DNA from 3 places in the Streptomyces sp. NPDC043996 genome. Region 1 is predicted to be linked to each of the others. Evidence: predicted binding sites of a transcription regulator. Region 1 holds the regulator's gene; each other region holds the start of a gene.

The links. The regulator HspR, encoded in region 1, represses chaperone genes until heat shock. The targets are predictions, from matches to a motif close to TTGAGNNNNNNNNNCTCAA.
Region 2: a site for HspR is predicted at 3,388-3,406, ahead of lon (endopeptidase La). Genes of this name have one in related genera too.
Region 3: a site for HspR is predicted at 4,109-4,127, ahead of dnaK (molecular chaperone DnaK). Genes of this name have one in related genera too.

Annotation. Positions count from the first base shown of each region.
Region 1 covers NZ_JBWKEY010000014.1:52,740-59,617, reverse strand. Annotated here, with positions in the region: gene AC07A4_RS31515 (hypothetical protein) at 1-175, opposite strand, end outside; gene AC07A4_RS31510 (MmyB family transcriptional regulator) at 205-906, opposite strand; gene AC07A4_RS31505 (helix-turn-helix transcriptional regulator) at 1,459-2,535, shown strand; gene AC07A4_RS31500 (helix-turn-helix transcriptional regulator) at 2,578-3,648, shown strand; gene AC07A4_RS31495 (hypothetical protein) at 3,916-4,428, opposite strand; gene AC07A4_RS31490 (heat shock protein transcriptional repressor HspR) at 4,679-5,134, opposite strand; gene dnaJ (molecular chaperone DnaJ) at 5,139-6,326, opposite strand; gene grpE (nucleotide exchange factor GrpE) at 6,447-6,878, opposite strand, start outside.
Region 2 covers NZ_JBWKEY010000001.1:95,694-102,571, forward strand. Annotated here, with positions in the region: gene AC07A4_RS00470 (lysozyme) at 1-790, shown strand, start outside; gene lon (endopeptidase La) at 948-3,365, opposite strand; gene AC07A4_RS00480 (GNAT family N-acetyltransferase) at 3,589-4,299, shown strand; gene AC07A4_RS00485 (hypothetical protein) at 4,331-5,086, opposite strand; gene AC07A4_RS00490 (PadR family transcriptional regulator) at 5,363-5,725, opposite strand; gene AC07A4_RS00495 (rhomboid-like protein) at 5,841-6,788, opposite strand.
Region 3 covers NZ_JBWKEY010000005.1:706,196-713,073, forward strand. Annotated here, with positions in the region: gene AC07A4_RS17145 (amino acid permease) at 41-1,492, shown strand; gene AC07A4_RS17150 (DUF6345 domain-containing protein) at 1,452-3,089, opposite strand; gene AC07A4_RS17155 (OsmC family protein) at 3,552-3,977, shown strand; gene dnaK (molecular chaperone DnaK) at 4,178-6,124, shown strand; gene AC07A4_RS17165 (helix-turn-helix domain-containing protein) at 6,148-6,878, opposite strand, start outside.

The sequences.
Region 1 (6,878 bases):
CGCCGGAGACGAGAGGGCGGTCGACGACCCAGGTCACGGGGTAGCCGCGGCCGTTGAGGTCGTCGGCGATCACCCGCACGGCGGCCGCGTGGCGGCCGGGCGTGCGGACCTTGCCGGGCGGCGCCGCCGCGTCCCCGCCGGGCCCGGGGGCATCGCGCACCCCGGCTGCCTCCATCGCGCTCACCTCGCTCACCGCCCGCGCCGTCACGGCCGGTCGGGGCCGGTCAGGGGCGCCCCCGGACGTTCGGGGTCGAAGAGCAGGACCACATGGCGCGCCCCCCGCGCACAGGCGGGCTCCGACATCAGCACCGTCACCGTCCCCGGGCCCCGTCTGGGGTGCCGCAGCGGCAGCACCTCGTCCCTCGACCGTACGGAGAGCTCGGTGCTGCGCCGGTAGATGGGCCCGGCGGCCCCGTCCCCGAGCACGTCGTGGTGCAGCTGGGTGAGCGCGGCGTTGCCCGGGTCCTTGATCCGGGCGAGCCGCAGCTGGTTCAGCACGGACGGCGCCCACCGCGTCCCCCACTCCATGAGGACGCTCTCCCTGGCCTCGGGGGCCAGCGCGATCCAGCGCAGGGCGTTCGCGGGCACCGCCCCGTCCGCGAACAGCTCCGCGAACCGCTCGTTGTACGCGACGAGGTCCCACTGGGAGTTCAGGACGTACGCCATCTCGCGCTGCCCGGCGACGGCCCGCTGCCAGGCGGCGACGGACGCCTCGGCGATGCCGTCGTCGGGCGACAGCGAGCGCGGCGGGCACTGGCCGAGCGCGAGCAGGTAGACCTGGGTGAACTCGTCCTCGGTCATGCGGAGAATGCGGCCGACGTCGCGCAGATAGTCGTCGCGCGGTGAAATCCGGCCGCTCTCGAATCGGTGGTAGGTGCCCACGGCCCTGTTGGTGAGAATGTCCATATCGGGCTGCGAGAGCCCGGTAACGCGCGGGCCTGGCCGCCGGGTTGGTTTGGGATTCAACCCGACTTCCTCGGGCCTGATGCGGGCGCGCAGCCTTCGCAGTATTCCCCGCAGTCCGCTCTCGTCCACCCCTGCCCCCCTTCGGCGCGCCCCCGGGACCGCGGTTCCGCGAGCGCGTTGTCTGCACCATAAGGCCAAGGGCGACGCCGACCAATGGACCCGCCCGCGCGTCGGGCGGGCCCGGCACCGGATTCCCGGCGGCGGCCGCCGGACCCCGGCCCGGCGGCTCGGCTTCCCGACAAAGGAGCAGTAGCTGGTCATGGCATCCATGTACGACATGCGTCCCGCCTCCGGGACCACGGCGGGGGCGGGGGGACCGCGGGCGGCCGTACCCGGGACACGTACGTTGAACGCTGAATAATTGGTCCCCGATTGCTAGGAATAGCCCTGCCATTGAAGCCAGATGACGCGTTGACAACAATGGAAGCTCAGGTGCAGCACCGTCATGCGCAGGCACACCACGCACCGGGCGGGAGGAGCAGAGGGAGCGCCGTGCCGGACGGAGCGACGCGGGAGCCGGGCCCCCGGGGCGAAGACCCGGACGCGGCGGGCGGGCGCCCCCCGCACGAGCCCCACGAGCCCCACGAGCCGCGCGCACGGCAGCCGCACCCCCACCCGCGCGAGGAGCTCTGCGAAGCGGGCCGCGCCCTGTACGCCCGCGCCCTCCACGCGGGCCGCGTCCCCGCCGCCGAGGCCGCCGACGCCGCCTGCGCGCTCGCCACCGGGCTCCTTTACCCCGACGCGGCGGACGGCGCCTGGCTGCTCCCCACCGCCCCGGTCGTGGCCCTGCCCCGGATGCTCGACGGCATCGAACGCCGCGTCGCCCTGCACCGCGACCGGGCGGCCCGACTCGCCGCCGCCTTCGAGCCGTTCATCCGCGAGGGCCCCGCGCGGGCCCTCGAGACGGCGGCGGCCCAGGTGACGGTGCTCCAGGGCACCCCCAGGATCAGGAGGGCGGTGCGCCAGGCCACCGCCGACGCCTGCCGGGAGATCCTCACGATCCGGCCGAGCGGCGCCCGCCCCCGGCTGCTTCCGCACGACGAGCCCTGGCTCATGGCGGAGTTCGCCGCGCGCGGCGGTCAGCTGCGCACGCTCGCCAGGCCGCCGGGCGACGCCCCCGCGCCGCCACCGCCCGCGCGCCACGCCGGGCCCGCCGCCGAGGGCGAGGTGCGCGTCCTGGACGAACTTCCTTCGTGCCTGCTGGTGTTCGACAGGAACGTGGCCTTCATTCCGTCCTTCGAAAACGTCGAGATCGCTTTCGAAGTGCGCTCGCCCGCGCTGATCTCCTACGTCGCCACGGCCTTCGACATTCTCTGGCGGCTCGCCACGCCACTGCGCCGCGCGGCCGCCCCACGACCGCCGGACAAGGCGATCTCACCCGTACAGCTGGAGATAGCCCGCCTTCTCACCGAAGGCCTCACCGACATGGAAATCGCGGGCCGCCTCGATCTCAACGTCCGTACCGTACGGGTCCACATCGCCAGGGTGGCCGCCGTTCTCGGCAGCGCGAGCCGGACCCAACTCGGCTTTCTCATCAGTCAGTCCGGAATACTCGAACGCCATTCCTGAACCGGAAATCCCGGGCGGTGTCAGCGGGGAGGCAGCACCAGCATGGCCCAAGGACGCGGACCGCACCGCAAGAGACCCGAGAGACCCCGGAAACCCGAGACGCCCCCGGAACCGCACCGCCCCCACCGGGCCGACGACCCCTGTGCCGCCGGTCCCGCGCTCTACGCCCGCGCCCTGCGCGAGGGCCGCCTCCGGGCCGAGGACGCCGAACGGGCGCCCTGCCTGGTCGACTTCGGCCTGCTGCACCCGGACATCGACGACATGCGCTGGCTCCGGCCGAGCTCCCCCTCCGGCGCGCTCCTTCGGCTGCTGCGCGGCATCGAGGAGGACGTGGCCCACGAGCGCCGCCGCGAGGCCGGCCTGAGCGCGGACTTCGCGCCGCTCATCGCCCTGGCCCGCGAGGCCGCGCGCGGCCCCTCGTACGTCCTGGCGCCCGGCGGGGCGCCGCCGTCGGCCGCGATCACCGTGCTCAGGGGCCTGCCGCGGATCGCGGAGGCCATCGACCGGGCCGTGGGCGACTGCGCCGACGAGGTCCTGACCGTCCAGCCCGGCGGCTTCCGCACCATCGCGGACCTGGGCTTCGCGCCGCCGCGCGAACAGGCCCTGCTCTCCCGTGGCTGCCGCACCCGCACCCTGTACCAGCACACGACCCGGCACGCCCCGCCCGTGATCGCCCACTTCGAGCAGCTGGACGGGGACGTCGAGGTGCGCACGCTGAGCGAGGTCCCCGAGCAGCTGGTCGTCTTCGACCGGACGGTCGCCTTCCTGCCCGCCGACCGGGACTTCACCCGGGCCCTGGAGGTCCGGGCGCCCGCCGTCGTCGACTATCTGGCCGCCCTGTTCGACCAGCTGTGGCGGCTGGCCACGCCGATGTTCCCGCACCCGGCGCCGCAGCCCGCGCGCGGCGGCCTCACCACCCGCCAGCGCGCCATCGCCGAACTCCTCACCGAGGGCCTCACCGACGCCGAGGTCGCCGAGCGCCTCGGCATGAACGTCCGTACCGTACGCGTCCACATCGCCAAGCTGTCCAGGCTCCTCGGCAGCACCAGCCGCACCCAGCTCGGCTACCTCATCGGGCAGTCACGCATCCTCGGCCCCCACGGACCCAACTGATTCACGAAAGTCCGGAATTGGGCCCACTTGCCCCCGCCTCCGCCCGTTGCACCGCAACAAGATGACGGTAGCGGCGGGCGGGCGGGGCACTGCATCGTGGTGACCGTCGCAGGGAGGGGGCCAGTCCCGTTCGGGCACTGGAACCGGACCCGCTGCCAGCGGCGCCCGTGGCTCTGTCGTGGTCTCCCCCCGCAGGGTCGCGCTTCCCTAGGTCGCCCTGGTCTGGTCGCTCCCCGTGGCCGGGCCGGGGCGTTCAGGCGCGCGCGGTCAGACGTCCGCGGCGGCGTCCCCGGTCCACTCCCGCAGCAGCCGCTCGCGCTCCTCGCGCCGGGGCGTCCCGCCCTCGTGCGCGCGGCCCCAGGCGGCCATCGCCGACAGCGTGGTCAGCAGCGTGGCGGCGCCCTCGGTGAGGCGGGCGAGCAGCGCGCGCGACAGGTCGTACTCCCGCTGCGAGTAGCCGGACGCCGCCGAGACGTACGCCGTCAGCTCGACCTCGTCGGCGGGCGTCTCCACACACACCGTCATCGAGGGGGCCTCGTCGCCGCCGCCGAGACCCACCGTGAGGGCCATGTCCACGACCATGCCGACCTGGCGCCGCAGGGACTTCACGGGGACGTCCTCGACGGTGAGCGCCCGCACGTCGTCCCACGGCCACAGGCCCGTCTGCTGGTGCCCGAGACCGACGACGCCCTCGGGCGTCAGGCGCACACCGGGGGCGAGGCCGGACGGCTTCGAGCCCACGTAGACGTCGCCCTCGGCGATCCAGAACAACCCCACCATGGCCATTGGAGAATCCAGCTTTCCCGTGAAGACGACACGCCAGCCTGCCAACTATAGGAGCGCGCCGCGCCGCCTCCCGTTCCCGTCCCGGAAGGCTCCGTCTCCCGTGCCGGAAGGCCGCGTCGCCGCCGCCGCGCACGCGCCCGGCGCACGGCGGCCCGGACACGCCGAAGGCCGGCCCGGCGCGCACGAGTTCGTGCGCGCCAGACCGGCCCATGAGACTGGTGAGGCTGGTGAGGGCCTCGGCGCGTTACTGCTCCGGCGACCTCTTGGGCCGCCACACCACGAGCGCGCTCGCCTGCTGCACGTCCTGGTACGGCACCAGGTCGCGGCGGTAGGAGGCGTGCACCTGGGCCTCGCGCTGGCGCATCGCGGCCGCGGCGCCCTCGACCGCCGACGACAGCTCGGCGACCCGGGACTGCAGCGCGGCGACCTGGTTCTCCAGCTCGATGATGCGCTTGATGCCCGCGAGGTTGATGCCCTCCTCCTGGGAGAGCTGCTGGACCGTGCGCAGCAGTTCGATGTCCCGGGCCGAATACCGGCGGCCCCGGCCCGCGGTGCGGTCCGGGGAGACCAGGCCGAGGCGGTCGTACTGCCGCAGCGTCTGCGGGTGGAGACCGGAGAGCTGGGCCGCCACCGAGATGACGTACACCGGGGTCTCGTCCGTCAGTTGATACGGGTTGCGTCGGCGGCCGTCCCGCTCCATGAGGTCACGCTCCCTTCGCGGCCTTGAACAGTTCTGCCCGCGGATCGAGATCCGCAGTCGCCTTCCGGTACGCCTCCAGGGCCTCCTGCGCCGCGGGGGACAGTGTCGCCGGAACGGACACCTCCACCGTGACGAGCAGGTCCGCGGGGGTGCCGTCCTTGCGGGCCGGGCCCTTGCCGCGGACCCGCATGGTGCGGCCGTTCGGCGTGCCGGGCGGCAGCTTGAGGGTGACGGGGGTGCCGCCGAGCGTGGGCACCCGCACCTCACCGCCGAGGGCGGCCTCGGCGAGGGTCACCGGGACCGTCACCGTCAGGTTGTCGCCCTTGCGGCCGAAGACCGGATGCGTGTCCACATGCACCACCACATACAGATCGCCCGCCGGGCCGCCGCGTTCGCCGGGCCCGCCCTTGCCGCGCAGCCGGATCCGCTGGCCGTCGCTGACGCCCGCGGGGATGCGCACCTGCATCGTCCGCGACGACTTCGCGCGGCCGCTGCCGTGACACACCTCGCAGGGCGTTTCGGCGATCAGGCCGCGGCCCTTGCAGTCCACGCAGGGGTCGGTGAGGGAGAACCCGCCACCGCCGCCCCGGGAGACCTGGCCGGTGCCCACGCAGGTGGGGCAGACCCGTGGCGTGCCGTTCTTGTCGCCGGTGCCCGAGCACGCCTTGCAGGGGGCCTGGGAGGACATGCGCAGCGGAACCGTCGCGCCCTCCACCGCCTCCGTGAAGCTCAGCGTGACCTCGGACTCGATGTCCTGGCCCCGGCGCGGCTGGGTGCGCGGGCCAGGGCCCGGGCCGCCGCGGTTGAACAGGCCCCCGAAGACGTCACCGAGGCCGCCCCCGAAGCCGCCGGCGCCCGCTCCCCCGCCGCCCTGGGCGCCGCCTCCGAAGAGGTCGCCCAGGTCGAAGTTGAACGTGCCGCCGCCCGCTCCGGGGCCCGACCGGAATCCGCCGTTGCCGAAGAGCGCGCGAGCCTCGTCGTACTCCTTGCGCTTCTTCGGGTCGCCGAGGACGTCGTTCGCCTCGGAGATCTCCTTGAAGCGCTCCTCGGCCTTCGCGTTGCCCTTGTTGGCGTCCGGGTGGTTCTCGCGGGCGAGCTTCCGGTACGCCTTCTTGATCTCGGCTTCGGTGGCGTCCTTGGGGACGCCGAGGACCTTGTAGTAGTCCTTCTCGATGAAGTCCTTGGTGCTCATCCCCGACGTCCCTCCTTCCTCGTCGTCAGGTCGACGCCGACGCCGACCCCGACGCCGACCGGGGAATCCTGGCGGATTCCACGGTCCCGGTCGAAGTCGACGCCGCCGTCCGTGTCAACGTCAGCCCTCGTCCGGGCCACCGTTCTCCTTGTCCTTGCCCTTGGCCTCGTCCGTGGCCTCCGGGGCCGTGGGCTCCTCGCCCTCGTCCCCGTCCGTCTCGGACTTCACCGTCTGCGCGCCGGGCTGCGGCTCGGCCACCGCCACGCGCGCGGGTCGGATGACGCGCTCGCCGATGCGATACCCCGGCTGGAGAATCGCGACGCACGTCGTCTCCGTGACGTCCGGTGCGTAGCTGTGCATCAGGGCCTCGTGGATCGTCGGGTCGAAGGGCTCGCCCTCCTTGCCGAACTGCTGGAGGCCCATCTTGGCGACGACGGTCTCCAGCGACTCGGCCACCGACTTGAAGCCGCCGACCAGCTCGCCGTGCTCCCGCGCGCGGCCGACGTCGTCGAGCGTCGGGAGCAGCTCGGAGAGGAGGTTCGCCGAGGCGAT
Region 2 (6,878 bases), on a different contig from region 1:
CATCCTTCTCGCCGTTCTGTCCGCCCTGGCCCTCCTGGTCGCCCTGCCCGGCGCCGCGCAGGCCGCCGACACCGCCGACATCCCGCCGCGCGGCAGCGCCCGCATGGGTCAGGGCGTCATCGAACACGACGGCCAGGGCGGCAAGCCGAGCGGCGGCGACGCCGAGCAGACCGAGGGCGTCGACGTCAGCAGCCACCAGGGCAACGTCAACTGGTCGGCCCTGTGGAACAGCGGCGTGCGGTGGGCCTATGTGAAGGCGACGGAGTCCACCTCCTACCGCAATCCCTACTTCGCCCAGCAGTACAACGGCTCATACAACATCGGCATGATCCGCGGCGCCTACCACTTCGCCACCCCGGACACCTCCAGCGGCGCCGCCCAGGCCAACTACTTCGTCGACAACGGCGGCGGCTGGTCCCGCGACGGCAAGACCCTGCCCGGCGCGCTCGACATCGAGTGGAACCCTTACGGCGCCGCCTGCTTCGGCAAGTCCCAGAGCGCGATGGTCAGCTGGATCCGGGACTTCCTCACCACCTACAAGGCGCGCACCGGCCGCGACCCCGTGATCTACACGGCCACCACCTGGTGGAAGCAGTGCACGGGCAACTACGGCGGCTTCGCGTCCGCCAACCCCCTGTGGATCGCCCGCTACAACACCAGCCCCGGCGAACTCCCCGCCGGCTGGGGCTTCCACACCATGTGGCAGTACACCTCCTCCGGTCCGATCGTCGGCGACCACAACAAGTTCAACGGCGCGTACGACCGGGTCCAGGCCCTGGCCAACGGCTGACGGCTGACGGCTGACGGCTGACGATCGGTGACATCTCTGTCGTCGCGTGCCCTTCCCACGCGTCGCGCACGGCCCGGGGCTCCTCGCGGAGCCCCGGGCCTCCTGCGCACCCGCCACGTCCGTCACTCCGCGGCGGGATTCCTTTGGGCCGCCCCGGTCAGGCCGCGGCCGGGACCATCACCTCGGCGGGGGTGAGGGCCAGCTCCAGGACCTGACGGACGTCCGTCACCGCGTGCACGTCGAGCTTCTCCAGGACCTCGGCGGGGACGTCGTCCAGATCCGGCTCGTTCCGCTTCGGGATGATCACCGTGGTGATCCCGGCGCGGTGGGCGGCGAGCAGCTTCTGCTTGACGCCGCCGATCGGCAGCACCCGGCCGGTCAGCGACACCTCGCCCGTCATCGCCACGTCCGTGCGCACGAGGCGGCCGCTGAGCAGCGACGCGAGTGCCGTCGTCATCGTGATGCCCGCGCTCGGCCCGTCCTTGGGGACCGCGCCCGCCGGGAAGTGGATGTGCGCGCCCCGGTCCTTCAGATCGCCCACGGGCAGCTCCAGCTCGGCGCCGTGCGACCGCAGGAAGGACAGCGCGATCTGCGCGGACTCCTTCATCACGTCGCCCAGCTGACCGGTGAGCGTCAGCCCCGCCGCGCCCGTCTCCGGGTCAGCGAGGGAGGCCTCGACGTACAGCACGTCGCCGCCCGCCCCGGTGACCGCGAGGCCCGTGGCCACGCCGGGCACCGCGGTGCGCCGCTCGGCCGGGTCCTGCGCCGACTCCGGGACGTGGTGCGGCCGCCCGATCAGCGCGCGCAGCTCGTCCGCGCCCACCGTGAACGGCAGTTCCCTGTCGCCCAGTTCGTGCTGAGCCGCCACCTTGCGCAGCAGCCGGGCGATGGCGCGCTCCAGGGTGCGCACGCCCGCCTCGCGTGTGTACTCACCGGCGAGCTTGCGCAGCGCGCCCTCGTCGATCGTCACCTCGCCGGAGCCGAGCCCGGCCCGGTCGAGCTGGCGCGGCAGCAGGTGGTCCCGGGCGATGACGACCTTCTCGTCCTCGGTGTAGCCGTCGAGCCTGACCAGCTCCATGCGGTCGAGCAGGGCCTCGGGGATGGCCTCGAGGACGTTGGCCGTCGCCAGGAAGACCACGTCGCTCAGGTCCAGCTCCACTTCCAGGTAGTGGTCGCGGAAGGTGTGGTTCTGCGCCGGGTCGAGCACTTCGAGCAGCGCGGCCGCCGGGTCGCCCCGGAAGTCCGAGCCCACCTTGTCGATCTCGTCGAGGAGCACCACCGGGTTCATGGACCCGGCCTCCTTGATGGCCCGCACGATCCGGCCCGGCAGCGCGCCCACGTAGGTGCGCCGGTGGCCGCGGATCTCCGCCTCGTCCCGCACGCCGCCGAGCGCGACGCGCACGAACTTGCGCCCCATGGCGTGCGCCACCGACTCGCCGAGCGAGGTCTTGCCGACGCCGGGCGGCCCGACGAGCGCGAGCACCGCGCCGCCGCGACGGCCGCCGACCACACCCATGCCCCGGTCCGCGCGCCGCTTGCGCACCGCCAGGTACTCGGTGATCCGCTCCTTCACGTCCTGCAGGCCCGCGTGCTCGGCGTCGAGGACGTCCTGGGCGCCCTTGATGTCGTACGCGTCCTCGGTCCGCTCGCTCCACGGCAGTTCGAGCACCGTGTCCAGCCAGGTGCGGATCCAGGAGCCCTCGGGCGACTGGTCGCTCGCGCGCTCCAGCTTCTCCACTTCCTTCAGGGCCGCTTCCCGTACGTGCTCGGGCAGGTCGGCGGCCTCCACCCGCGTGCGGTAGTCGTCGGACTCGTCCTCGCCGTCCTTGCCGTTGAGCTCGCGCAGCTCCTTGCGCACGGCCTCCAGCTGGCGGCGGAGCAGGAACTCCCGCTGCTGCTTGTCCACGCCCTCCTGGACGTCCTTGGCGATCGACTCGGCGACGTCCTGCTCGGCCAGGTGCTCCCGCAGCTGCTCGGTGGCGAGCTTCAGGCGGGCCGTCGGGTCCTCGGTCTCCAGGAGCTCGATCTTCTGCTCGGCGGTGAGGAACGGCGAGTACCCGGAGTTGTCCGCGAGCGCCGAGACGTCCTCGATCTGCTGCACGCGGTCGACGACCTGCCAGGCGCCGCGCTTCTTCAGCCAGCTCGTCGCCAGCGCCTTGTACTCCTTGACCAGCTCGACGGTGGCACCGGGCAGCGGGTCCGGCACGGTCTCCTCGACCTGGGTGCCCTCCACCCACAGGGCCGCGCCCGGCCCGGTGGTGCCCGCGCCGATCCGCACCCGGCCGCGCGCACGGATCAGCGCCCCCGGGTCTCCGTCCGCAAGGCGGCCGACCTGCTCGACGGTGCCGAGCACGCCCGTGCCCGCGTACGTCCCGTCGATCCTCGGAACAAGCAGCACCCTCGGCTTGCTGCTACTCCCACTGGACCTGGCGGCGGCCTGCGCGGCCTCCACCGCCGCTCGTACGTCAGCGTCGGACAGGTCGAACGGCACCACCATGCCGGGCAGCACGACCTCGTCGTCGAGCGGCAGCACGGGCAGAGCGAGCGATGTGTTAGCCGTGGACTCAGCAGCCATGATCTCCCCTTCAGCATTCAAGTTGAGCTGTACCGACTCAATGCTTATGAGCCTCTGAATGTTCCCCTGGCCATGTTCGCTCTGAGCGATCGCCTCCCCCGTTCCGCAATCAAGCCTCCGTAATATTCACTAGCCTCGTTCATCCATTACGCGTGATGCCTATTGCCGCCCCTTGCCCCTTACATAGGGCGCCGGGAGGCAGCTCGGCGCTAGGAGGGGTTCGATGGAGCGCTTCGGTTGGATGGGCGGGATGGACGGCGGCACGGCCGTCCGGGCCTGGATCGACGGCTGGGTCGTCTCGCGCGGTGCCGCCCCTCCGGTCGTGGAGCCCTGGGGCTACACGATCGATGTCGGCCAGGCCAAGCACCCGTCCCGGCACGTCTTCGGCGCGGCGAACGCCGACGTCCAGGAGGCCGACGTCCGCAAGGTCGCCTCGTCCGTCTCGGGCCGGGATGTGTGGCTGAAGGTCTTCGACGCTCCTTCCCGGGTGGCGCCTTGGCTGGGCCCTGAGTGGTGGGTCGATCCGGAGGAGGGCTATCTGATGACGGTGCCGCTGACGCCGGTGGCCCCGCGAGGTCTGGTGGTGCCGGACGGCTATCGACTGCGCTCCTGGGAGCGTGGCGGTGTCGTCCGGGCCATGGTGACCACGGAGGACGGCTCTTGGGCGGCGCGCGGCCAGATCGCCCCGACCGGCCGCACGGCGGTGGCCGACCAGATCGAAACCTCTGCCGAGCATCGCCGCCGGGGCCTGGGCAGCCTGGTCATGCGCGCGCTGCAGACGGCCGCGGTCGACCACGGCTCCGAGGTCGGCGTGCTGGCGGGAACCGTGGAGGGGCGGGCGCTGTATAAGGCGCTCGGCTGGAGCGTGGTGGCCCGCCTGACGAGCGCGCGGCGGGTGGGCGGGGGCGAGAGCGAGAGCGACGGCGGGGGCTAGGGCGAGCCAGGGCCCCCGGTACAGCCCCGCCTCAGCCTTCGCTGGATTCGCCCTGGGCGCGCTCGGCGCGTCTGGCCCGCAGGTCTTGGACCGCGTACGGCAGTCCGGGAATGAAGAAGAGGAGCGTGCCCCAGATCGGCAGGCGGAACAGCGGGTCGTCGCCTATGAGCCAGCCGGTGAGCGCGGCCACGGGCAGGGCGGCGAGGCCGCCGAGCGCCCAGCCTCGGAAGCCGAGGTTCCCCCGCCTCATCTCCCAGGCCACACCACCCGACGCGAGTGCGACGTAGAAGGCGACGCGGGGGGCTTCGACGGACAGGGTCAGTGTTCGGTCGATGAGGTGCGTGAGCAGCAGCAGTGAGCCGACGACGAAGGGGATCAGGGCGGCCATGCGCAGGGCGCGCAGCGGCAGGGGCGTGCGCGCCCGCGCCCAGGCGGCGGCGAACTCCTTCACGTCCGGGCCGACCACGTCTCGCGCCGTGCGGCCCGCGGCAGCGGCCTCGTCCAGGTGGCCGGAGAGCTCGTCGAGCATGTCGCGGGTGGAGGCGTCGTCGATGCCTCGGTACTCCCAGTTGCTGCGGCAGATCGCCAGGACGCGGTCGCGGGTCAGCTCCGCTTCGGAGCTGCCGTTGCCCGTGGGCTCGCCCGTGGATGTACCCCTGAGCTCGTCCGTGGACTCGCCCCTGGCCTTGCCCGTGACCTCGCGTTCCGGTCCCCGATCACCCGATGGCGGCGCCCCGCCGCCCGTAGCGTCACTGATCGCCACGTCACCGGCCGTCTCGTACGTCATGTCTCATCCCCCGTGTTCGCCTGTGTCGCTGTTCCGTCCGTACGTCCCCCGCACGACTCGAACCGCTCGGTCCTATCGGTACGGCCCTATCCGTGCGGTCCTATCCGCACAGCTCGATCCGCACAGCTCGATCCGTGCGGCTCGATCCGTGCGGCTCGATCCACACGGCTTGATCCGCGCGGCTTGATCCGCGCGGCTCATGGATCTCCCTGCGCGCCCGCGCACCGTCACGCCCATGCGAGCGCCTGCGCGCCCCCATAGCTCCGCGCGCCGTCGTCACGCCCCCGAGGTCGTCCCCAAGGCCGTGGAGACCGCTCCCGTGAAGGCGGTCCACGTGGTGCGGCCGCTGGAGAGCTCGGCCGCGCCCGCCTCGGTGAGGCGGTAGTACTTGCGCGGCGCCCCGCCCGCGGCGGATGGGGCGCGATAGGAATCGACCAGGCCCGCGCGCTCCATCCGCGTGAGCAAGGGATAGATGCTCCCCTCGCTCACCAGGTCGAGGCCGCTCTCGGTGAGGGCTTCCACGCATTCGTAGCCATACCGAGGGCGCTCCGCTATGAGCGCGAGCAGGCATAGGTCGAGCACTCCGCGCAGCAGCTGGCTGCGGCGCTGGTCGTGCGACGCTGACAGCTCCTTTGTCATGCGGTACAAGATAGTCGAGCATTGCCTTGCGTCGCAAGAGTCTTGTGGAAAAGTCAAGGGCGGATGCCGAGCCTGAGCCCGGCATCCGCCCTTGACCAGCGGTGACGCGCTTCCGTCAGCGAAGGCGCCGAGGCTCGGCGCCCCTGCCCTGCCCGCCTCGCAGCAGCGGCCACGTCGCCACGCCGACGGCGAGGGCGAGCAGATGGCCCCAGTTCGTCATCGGGTCGGCGAACGCGATGAGGTCCTCGACGAGCAGCCAGCCGAAGCCCGCCAGCATCGTCCAGCGCAGCCACGGCGCGACCAGACCCGCCAGCGCGCCGACGCTCGCGGCGACGCCGAAGCTGATGCCGTAGTCGAGGCGCTGCAGGGACGTGCCGGGCAGATGCCCGGCGAGGACCGAGAGACCCACCGGGATCTCCGTGGCCAGCGTGGCGACGACGTGCCCGAGCAGGAAGACGCCCGCGGCCCGCAGCGGGCCCGTACGCCGTTCGAGTGCGGTCAGGACGAACAGGAACCCGACGGCGTACGGCGAGGTGATCCCGCCCGCGACCCAGAGCGCGCTGGCGACCAGGACGAACACCGGCCGGTCCGCGAGGTGGGCGACGTCCGTGCTCGACCCTTGGTGCATCGAGGAGATCAGCGACGGGTCGGCGTACTCGGCCAGCGTCGACGTGACGAGCAGGACCACGGCGTAGCCGAACGTGAAGGGCGTACCAACCGGAGTCGGCAGCAGGCGCCAGGGGCGCAGGCCGCGCAGGCCGCGCAGCGCGGGCAGCGCGGACCAAGGGCCGTGGGGCCGGGCGCCCGGCTCACCGAGCGCGGGCCGCCCGGCCGCGGCGGAGGCTCCGCTTCCGGCTCCCAGGCCCGCTGCGCCCGGCCCGCCGAAGACGGGCGGCTCGGCCACGGCGAGGGCCACCGCCGGCGTTCCGTCCTCGACGGAACCGGAAGCCGCCCCACCGGGACCACCCCCCGCGACCGCCCGCAGCACCAGCGACCGCCCCTGCCGGGGCACCCCGTCCAGGCCGCCCTCGATGCGGCTCCCCTCACCCTCGCCCTCGCCCACGGGAGGGGTTCCACCAGCGGCCGTGCGGGCACGCCCGCCAGGAACAGTCCGGTTCACGCTGAGGCGCTCCCTCCGTCACGGAAACTTCGT
Region 3 (6,878 bases), on a different contig from region 1:
GCGATCCCGGGCACCGGCACGACGAGAGGCGCACCACCCCATGCACGACACCGGAACCGCACCGCAGTCGGCTCCGGCCCTTCGACAGGACGCGCCGCCCGCCCCGCACGACGACGGCAGGCACGCGCGCAGGTTCGGCCTCCCGATCGCGACCTGCCTGGTCATGGGCAACATCATCGGGGGTGGCATCTTCCTGCTCCCGGCGTCCGTCGCGCCCTTCGGCACCGTCAGCCTCGTCGCGTTCGCCGTCCTGACCGTCGGGGCCATCGCCCTGGCCCTGGTCTTCGGGCGCCTCGCCGAACGCGACCCGCGCACCGGCGGCCCCTATGTGTACGCGCGGGAGGCCTTCGGCGACTTCGCGGGCTTCCTCGCCGCCTGGGCGTACTGGATCACGACGTGGGTGTCGAACGCGGCGCTCGCCGTCGCCGCCGTCGGCTACCTGGACGTGCTGATACCCGTCGCCGACCACAAGTGGTCCGCCTGCCTGGCCGCGCTCGTGCTGCAGCTCCTGCCCGCGCTCGCCAACCTCGCAGGCACCCGGTACGTCGGCGCGGTGCAGGTCGTCGCCACCGTGCTGAAGTTCCTGCCGCTGCTCCTGGTGGCCTTCGGCGGGCTCTTCTTCTTCGACGCCGACAACCTCGGTCCTTTCCAGGCCAGTGACCACGGCGCCGTCGGCGCGGTGTCCGCGTCCGCCGCGATCCTGCTCTTCTCCTACCTGGGCATGGAGTCCGCCGCCGTCAGCGCGGGCGAGGTCCGCGACCCGAGGCGCAACGTCGGCCGCGCCACCATCCTCGGCACGCTCGGCGCCGCCCTGGTCTATCTGCTCGGCACCCTCGCCGTCTTCGGCACCGTCGCGCACGACAAGCTCGTCACGTCCACCGCGCCGTTCTCCGACGCCGTGAACGTGATGTTCGGCGGCTCCTGGGGCGGCACCGCCGTCGCGATCGCCGCCCTGGTGTCCATGGTCGGCGCCCTCAACGGCTGGACGCTCCTGAGCGCCCAGACGCCGTACGCCGCCGCGAAGGACGGCCTGTTCCCGAGCGCCTTCGCCGTGAAGCGGCGCGGCGTGCCGACCTTCGGCGTCCTGGTGACCGTCGTCCTCGCCTCGCTCCTGACGGTCTACAACTACACCGCGGGGCCTTCCGGGGTCTTCGAAGTCCTCGTGCTCGTCACGACGTTCACGGCCACCGTGCCCTATCTGCTCGCGGCCGCCGCGCAGATCTACTTCCTGGCCTCAGGACGCCACGACCGCGTCCACCGCGGGCGCCTCGTGCGCGACTCCGTGCTCGCCGCCCTCGGCTTCGGCTTCTCCCTGTGGCTGGTCGCCGGGGCCGGGTACGCGGCCGTCTACCAGGGCGTGCTGTTCCTGTTCGCGGGTGTCCTCGTGTACGCGTGGATGGCGGCCCGCAAGCAGCGGGCCGCCACCCAGGACCCAGCCGACGAAAGCCCGGCTACCGCGCGAGCGGAGCCGTCACCCAGCGCTGCGTCCTGACGCCGTCCTCGGGCCCGATCTCGATCAGCTTGCGGGCGGCCGGGTAGGCCTCGTTGCCCTCCATCTCGTAGCCCACCTGGAACGTCCCCGGCACGTCCCTGACCTCGGGCAGCCGCTCCGGCGCCAGGGCCGCCCCGTAGTCGGCGCCGTCGCCCGCGCCGCGCACGGCGAGCTCGGCGAGGACGCGCCGCTGCGCGGCGGCGAGCGCCTCGCTGGGGTCGCTGAGCGGCGGCGCACCGGCCTCGCGCGCGCCCTCGGGCACCGGCGGCGCGACCCGGCTGCTCGGCTCGCGCCGCTCGCCCGTGGCCTGCCGCGTGGACAGCTGCGCCTGCACGACCGTGCCGTCGTTGTCGAGGCCGACCCGGACGACGCCCCGGTCCGGCGTGATCACGGGCACGCCGTCGAAGGCCTGCCGGAACGTGACGTGCGTGACGAGGGTCGTGGGGACGCCGGTCTGAGAGCCGTCCTTGGCGGCGGAGTTCTGCATCAGGTCGTGCACGCTGTCCACGACGAGCTCGGCGCCTTCGGCGTGCTCCTCGGCGAAGGCCCGGGCGAGCGCGACGGCCCGCTCGGTGGGCAGCGCCGTGGTGTTGCGCTGGCTGGGCTCGGCGAGGCGCGCCCAGCGCACCGCGTGCGGGCCCGTGGAGACGGTGCGGTCGCCGGAGCTCGTGCTCAGCACGCCCCTGCGGTCGGCCCCCACCTCTTCGAGCGCGGCGGCGGGGAAGGACGCCATGCGGCCCGCCGCGGCCAGCTCGGCGCTCGGCTCGCGCGGCGCCAGCTGGACCGTCTGAGCGGCTTGTGGCAGCGCGGTCAGTTGCCCGGCGAGCGAGGCGCGGGCGTGGTACCAGCGCCAGGCGTACCAGTTGTCCGACACGGCGGGCCGGTAGAAGTGCCGCTCGGTGTTCAGCCGGTCCACGGCCTCGGCCTGGGTGGCGCCGACCGCGCACACCGAAGGGGCCTGGTCCTTCCAGATGTCCCAGCTGGCGTTCAGCCAGGACTCGGCGTACGTCTGCCCGGACGTCCACTTGTCCCAGAACTTCCGGCCGTAGTCCGGGTGGTCGATGCTCGTCGTCTCGAAGCCGAAGACCATCCGGAAGCCGGTGTTGGGCCCGGCCCAGGTGCGCACCGGCGAGTGCCCGCCGAGGACGCGCAGCGAGAAGCACGTGGACCAGAAGACGTACCGCGCCTTCTCGTTGCCGAGCGCCATGCGGCGGGAGGACGCCCGGGTGCGGCCGTCCCAGGCCGCGCCGAGCGGCGCCTCGAACACGCCGTCGCCGTCCATGGTGCCGTGGCCCGAGTGGTACACCGCGCAGACCGCGTCCATGCCGAAACGATCCTGCCAGTTGTCGAACGCCTCCTCGTACGCCCACGCCTGGACGCCCCCGTCGGCGAACCAGAAGTTGCGGTCGTGGAACCGCTGCGGGTATTCCAGCCAGCCGGCGGCGTCCTCGTGCGTGTAGCGCAGCGGCGAGGCGTCGGCGAACCTCTCGACGCTGAACGCCCCCCACCAGCCGAGCGTCGAGTCGCGCTCCCCGGCCGCGCCGGGCTTCTCCGGCTCCAGCGGCGACGGGCCGCGGTCCGTGTAGACGATGCGCATGGGTCGTACCCCCTGGGTGTTCTCCCCCTCGCGTGGCTGAGACGCACGCGGTCGAGGAGGCCTAAAAGTGTCACCGCGCGGGGACCTTGCCCAGGTGACATTCCGGCCATAGGGGCCGTGCCACGGGCGTGCCGTGCCACCTCAGCGGCCCCGCTGGCCAGGGTGTTCGCCGCGCCGGTTGTCGTAGGGACCGCGCGCACCAGCGCGGCCCGGTCGAACACGGCGCACGGGCCGCGCGGTTGGCGGGAAACGGAGGGTGTCTACTTGCTGTCCACGCGCCGGGGCGAGCGCCCGGAAGAGCCCCGCGACGGACGCGTGCCGCGAGCGGCGTGCGGCCGCCGCCCGCCGGACGCGTGCCCGGGTGATCCTTCTTACGGCTCCGTACCACCCCCGTACGCGGCGATTTCCCCCGGAGTGTGATCGGATGGAGGCCACGGAACTCCACTGAAGGGATTTGGCATCGTGGCTACCACGCGCTCCGCTCACACGGTCTGGGAAGGCAGCCTGACCGAGGGCTCCGGCACGGTGACCTTCGACTCCTCGGGCATCGGACAGCAGGCCGTGTCCTGGCCGTCCCGCGCCGAGCAGGCGAACGGCAAGACCAGCCCCGAGGAGCTCATCGCCGCCGCGCACTCCAGCTGCTTCTCGATGGCGCTGTCCCACGGTCTGACCGGCGCGGGCACCCCGCCCACCAAGCTCGTCACCTCCGCCGACGTGACCTTCCAGCCTGGCACCGGCATCACCGGCATCCACCTCACCGTCGAGGGCGAGGTGCCCGGCCTGGACGAGGCCGCGTTCGTCTCGGCCGCCGAGGACGCCAAGGCCAACTGCCCGGTCAGCCAGGCGCTCACCGGCACGACGATCACCCTGTCGGCCAAGCTCGCCTGACGCGCGCGGTCCTGGCACGAGGCCGCCGCCCCCGTCATCGGGGCGGCGGCCTCGCGCATGTCCGGACCCGGACCCGGTCCGGACACCGGCACGGATACGGGTCTGGGCCGCCCCCGGCCGCGCACGCGGCATTGACAACATCCCGCTCAAGTTTTGTGCTGGAGGCCGAAGGATCGCCGCGTCGGAAGGGGCTGTTGGACATGGCACGTGCGGTCGGCATCGATCTCGGTACGACGAACTCCGTGGTCGCCGTCCTGGAAGGCGGTGATCCCACCGTCATCGCGAACGCGGAAGGAGCCCGCACCACCCCCTCGGTCGTCGCGTTCGCCAAGAGCGGCGACGTGCTCGTCGGTGAGGTCGCCAAGCGGCAGGCCGTGACGAACGTGGAGCGCACCGTCCGCTCCGTCAAACGCCACATGGGCGACCCGGCCTGGCGCTTCCCCGAGAGCGGCTCGGTCGGCGGCCACCAGTACACCGCGCAGGAGCTGTCCGCGCGCGTCCTGCAGAAGCTCAAGCGCGACGCCGAGTCCTACCTCGGCGAGGACGTCACCGACGCCGTGGTCACCGTGCCCGCGCACTTCGACGACAGCCAGCGCCAGGCCACCAAGGAGGCCGGGGAGATCGCCGGGCTCACGGTCCTGCGCATCATCAACGAGCCGACGGCCGCCGCCCTCGCCTACGGCCTGGACAAGGGCGACGACCAGACCGTCCTCGTCTTCGACCTCGGCGGCGGCACCTTCGACGTGTCGCTCCTGGAGATGGGCGACGGCGTCATCGAGGTCAAGGCCACCAACGGCGACACCCAACTCGGCGGCGACGACTGGGACCAGCGGATCGTCGAGCACCTCGTGGGCCAGTTCAAGAACGCGCACGGCGTCGACCTGGCCCGCGACAAGATGGCCCTGCAACGCCTGCGGGAGGGCGCGGAGAAGGCGAAGATCGAGCTGTCCTCGTCCAGCGAGACCGACATCAACCTGCCCTACGTCACCGCGTCCGCGGACGGCCCGCTGCACCTGGCCGAGAAGCTCACCCGGGCCCAGTTCGAGCAGCTCACCGCCGACCTCCTCGACCGCTGCCGGGGCCCCTTCCAGCAGGCGGTCACGGACGCGGGCGTCGAGCTCGCCGCGATCGACCACGTCATCCTCGTCGGCGGCTCCACCCGGATGCCCGCGGTCACCGAACTCGTCAGGGAGCTCACCGGCAAGGACCCGCACAAGGGCGTCAACCCGGACGAGGTCGTCGCCGTCGGCGCCACGCTCCAGGCGGGCGTCATCCGCGGCGACGTCAAGGACGTACTGCTGCTCGACGTGACGCCGCTGTCCCTCGGCATCGAGACCAAGGGCGGCATCATGACCAAGCTCATCGAGCGCAACACCACCATCCCCACCCGCCGTTCGGAGACGTTCTCCACCGCAGAGGACAACCAGCCCTCGGTCGGCATCCAGGTCTTCCAGGGCGAGCGGGAGATCGCCGCGTACAACAAGAAGCTCGGCGTGTTCGACCTCGCCGGGCTGCCGCCCGCGCCGCGCGGCGTGCCCAAGATCGAGGTCACCTTCGACATCGACGCCAACGGGATCATGCACGTCTCGGCGAAGGACGAGGCCACCGGGCGCGAACAGCGCATGACCGTCACCGGCGGCTCCGCGCTGCCCAAGGACGACATCGACCGGATGGTCCGCGAGGCCGAGCAGCACGCCGAGGAGGACCGCGAGCGGCGGGAGGCCGCCGAGACCCGCAACCAGGCCGAACAGCTCGTCTATCAGACCGAGCGGTTCCTCGGCGAGAACGCCGAGCGCGTCCCCGCGGGCACCAGGGACGAGGTGGCGGCCGCGGCCGCCGAGCTGAAGGCCCTCCTGGACGGCCCGGACAGCGCCGACACGCGTGCCGTGCGCGCGGGCGCGGAGAAGCTCGCGGCCGTCAGCCAGAGGATGGGGCAGGCGATGTACGCGTCCGCGCAGACGGGTGGTTCGGGCGCGGCCGACGGCTCCGGGGAGTCGAGGACCGCCGAAGGGAGCGCCGAAGGGGGGAGCGCGGAGGGAGCCGCCGAGGACGCCGTCGTGGACGCGGAGATCGTGGACGACGAGCCGGAGGACAGTGCGGAGGACGGGGCGGGCAAGGGCGCGACAGGAACCGAGAAGGGGGCCTGAACCGCCGCCGTCGCGCCGGTCCTTCAGGCCTTCGCCTGGAGGTACTTCACCGTCGCCGGGTCGGCCGGGAGCAGCGTCTCGATGGCCAACTCGGCGACGGTGACGTCCATCGGCGTGTTGAACGTGGAGATCGACGAGATGAAGGAGAGCACCCGGCCCTCGTGCTCGATCCGCAGCGGCAGCGCGAAATGCGGCACCTGCCCGTCCGCCGCCGTGTCCTCGCCGGGGTCCTCGACGGGGTACGCGGCGACCTCCTCGTACAGCGCGCGCAGCGGCGCCGAGCGCTGGAGCGCGATCTGCCGCTCCATCTGGTGCAGCAGATGCCCGCGCCACTCCCGCAGATTGCGGATCCGCGGCGCGAGGCCCTTGGGGTGCAGCGCGATCCGCATGGCGTTCAGGGGCGGCCGAAGGGCGTCGTCCGGCAGGCCGTCCAGGAGCATCGCGATGCCCCGGTTCGCCGCGACCACGTCGTACGTCGCGTCGACGACCAGGGCCGGATACGGCTCGTAGCCCTGGATCAGCCGCTCCATCCCGGCGCGCAGGGCGGCCATCGACGGGTCGTCGAGCGGGGTGTGCGGGAAGCGCGGCGCGTAACCGGCGGCCAGCAGCAGCGCGTTGCGTTCGCGCACGGGCACGTCGAGGTGCTCGGCGAGCTTCAGGACGAACTCCTCGCTGGGCTTGGACCGGCCGGTCTCCACGAAGCTGATGTGCCGCGCCGAGGAGTCCGCGCGCAGCGCCAGCTCCAGCTGGCTCA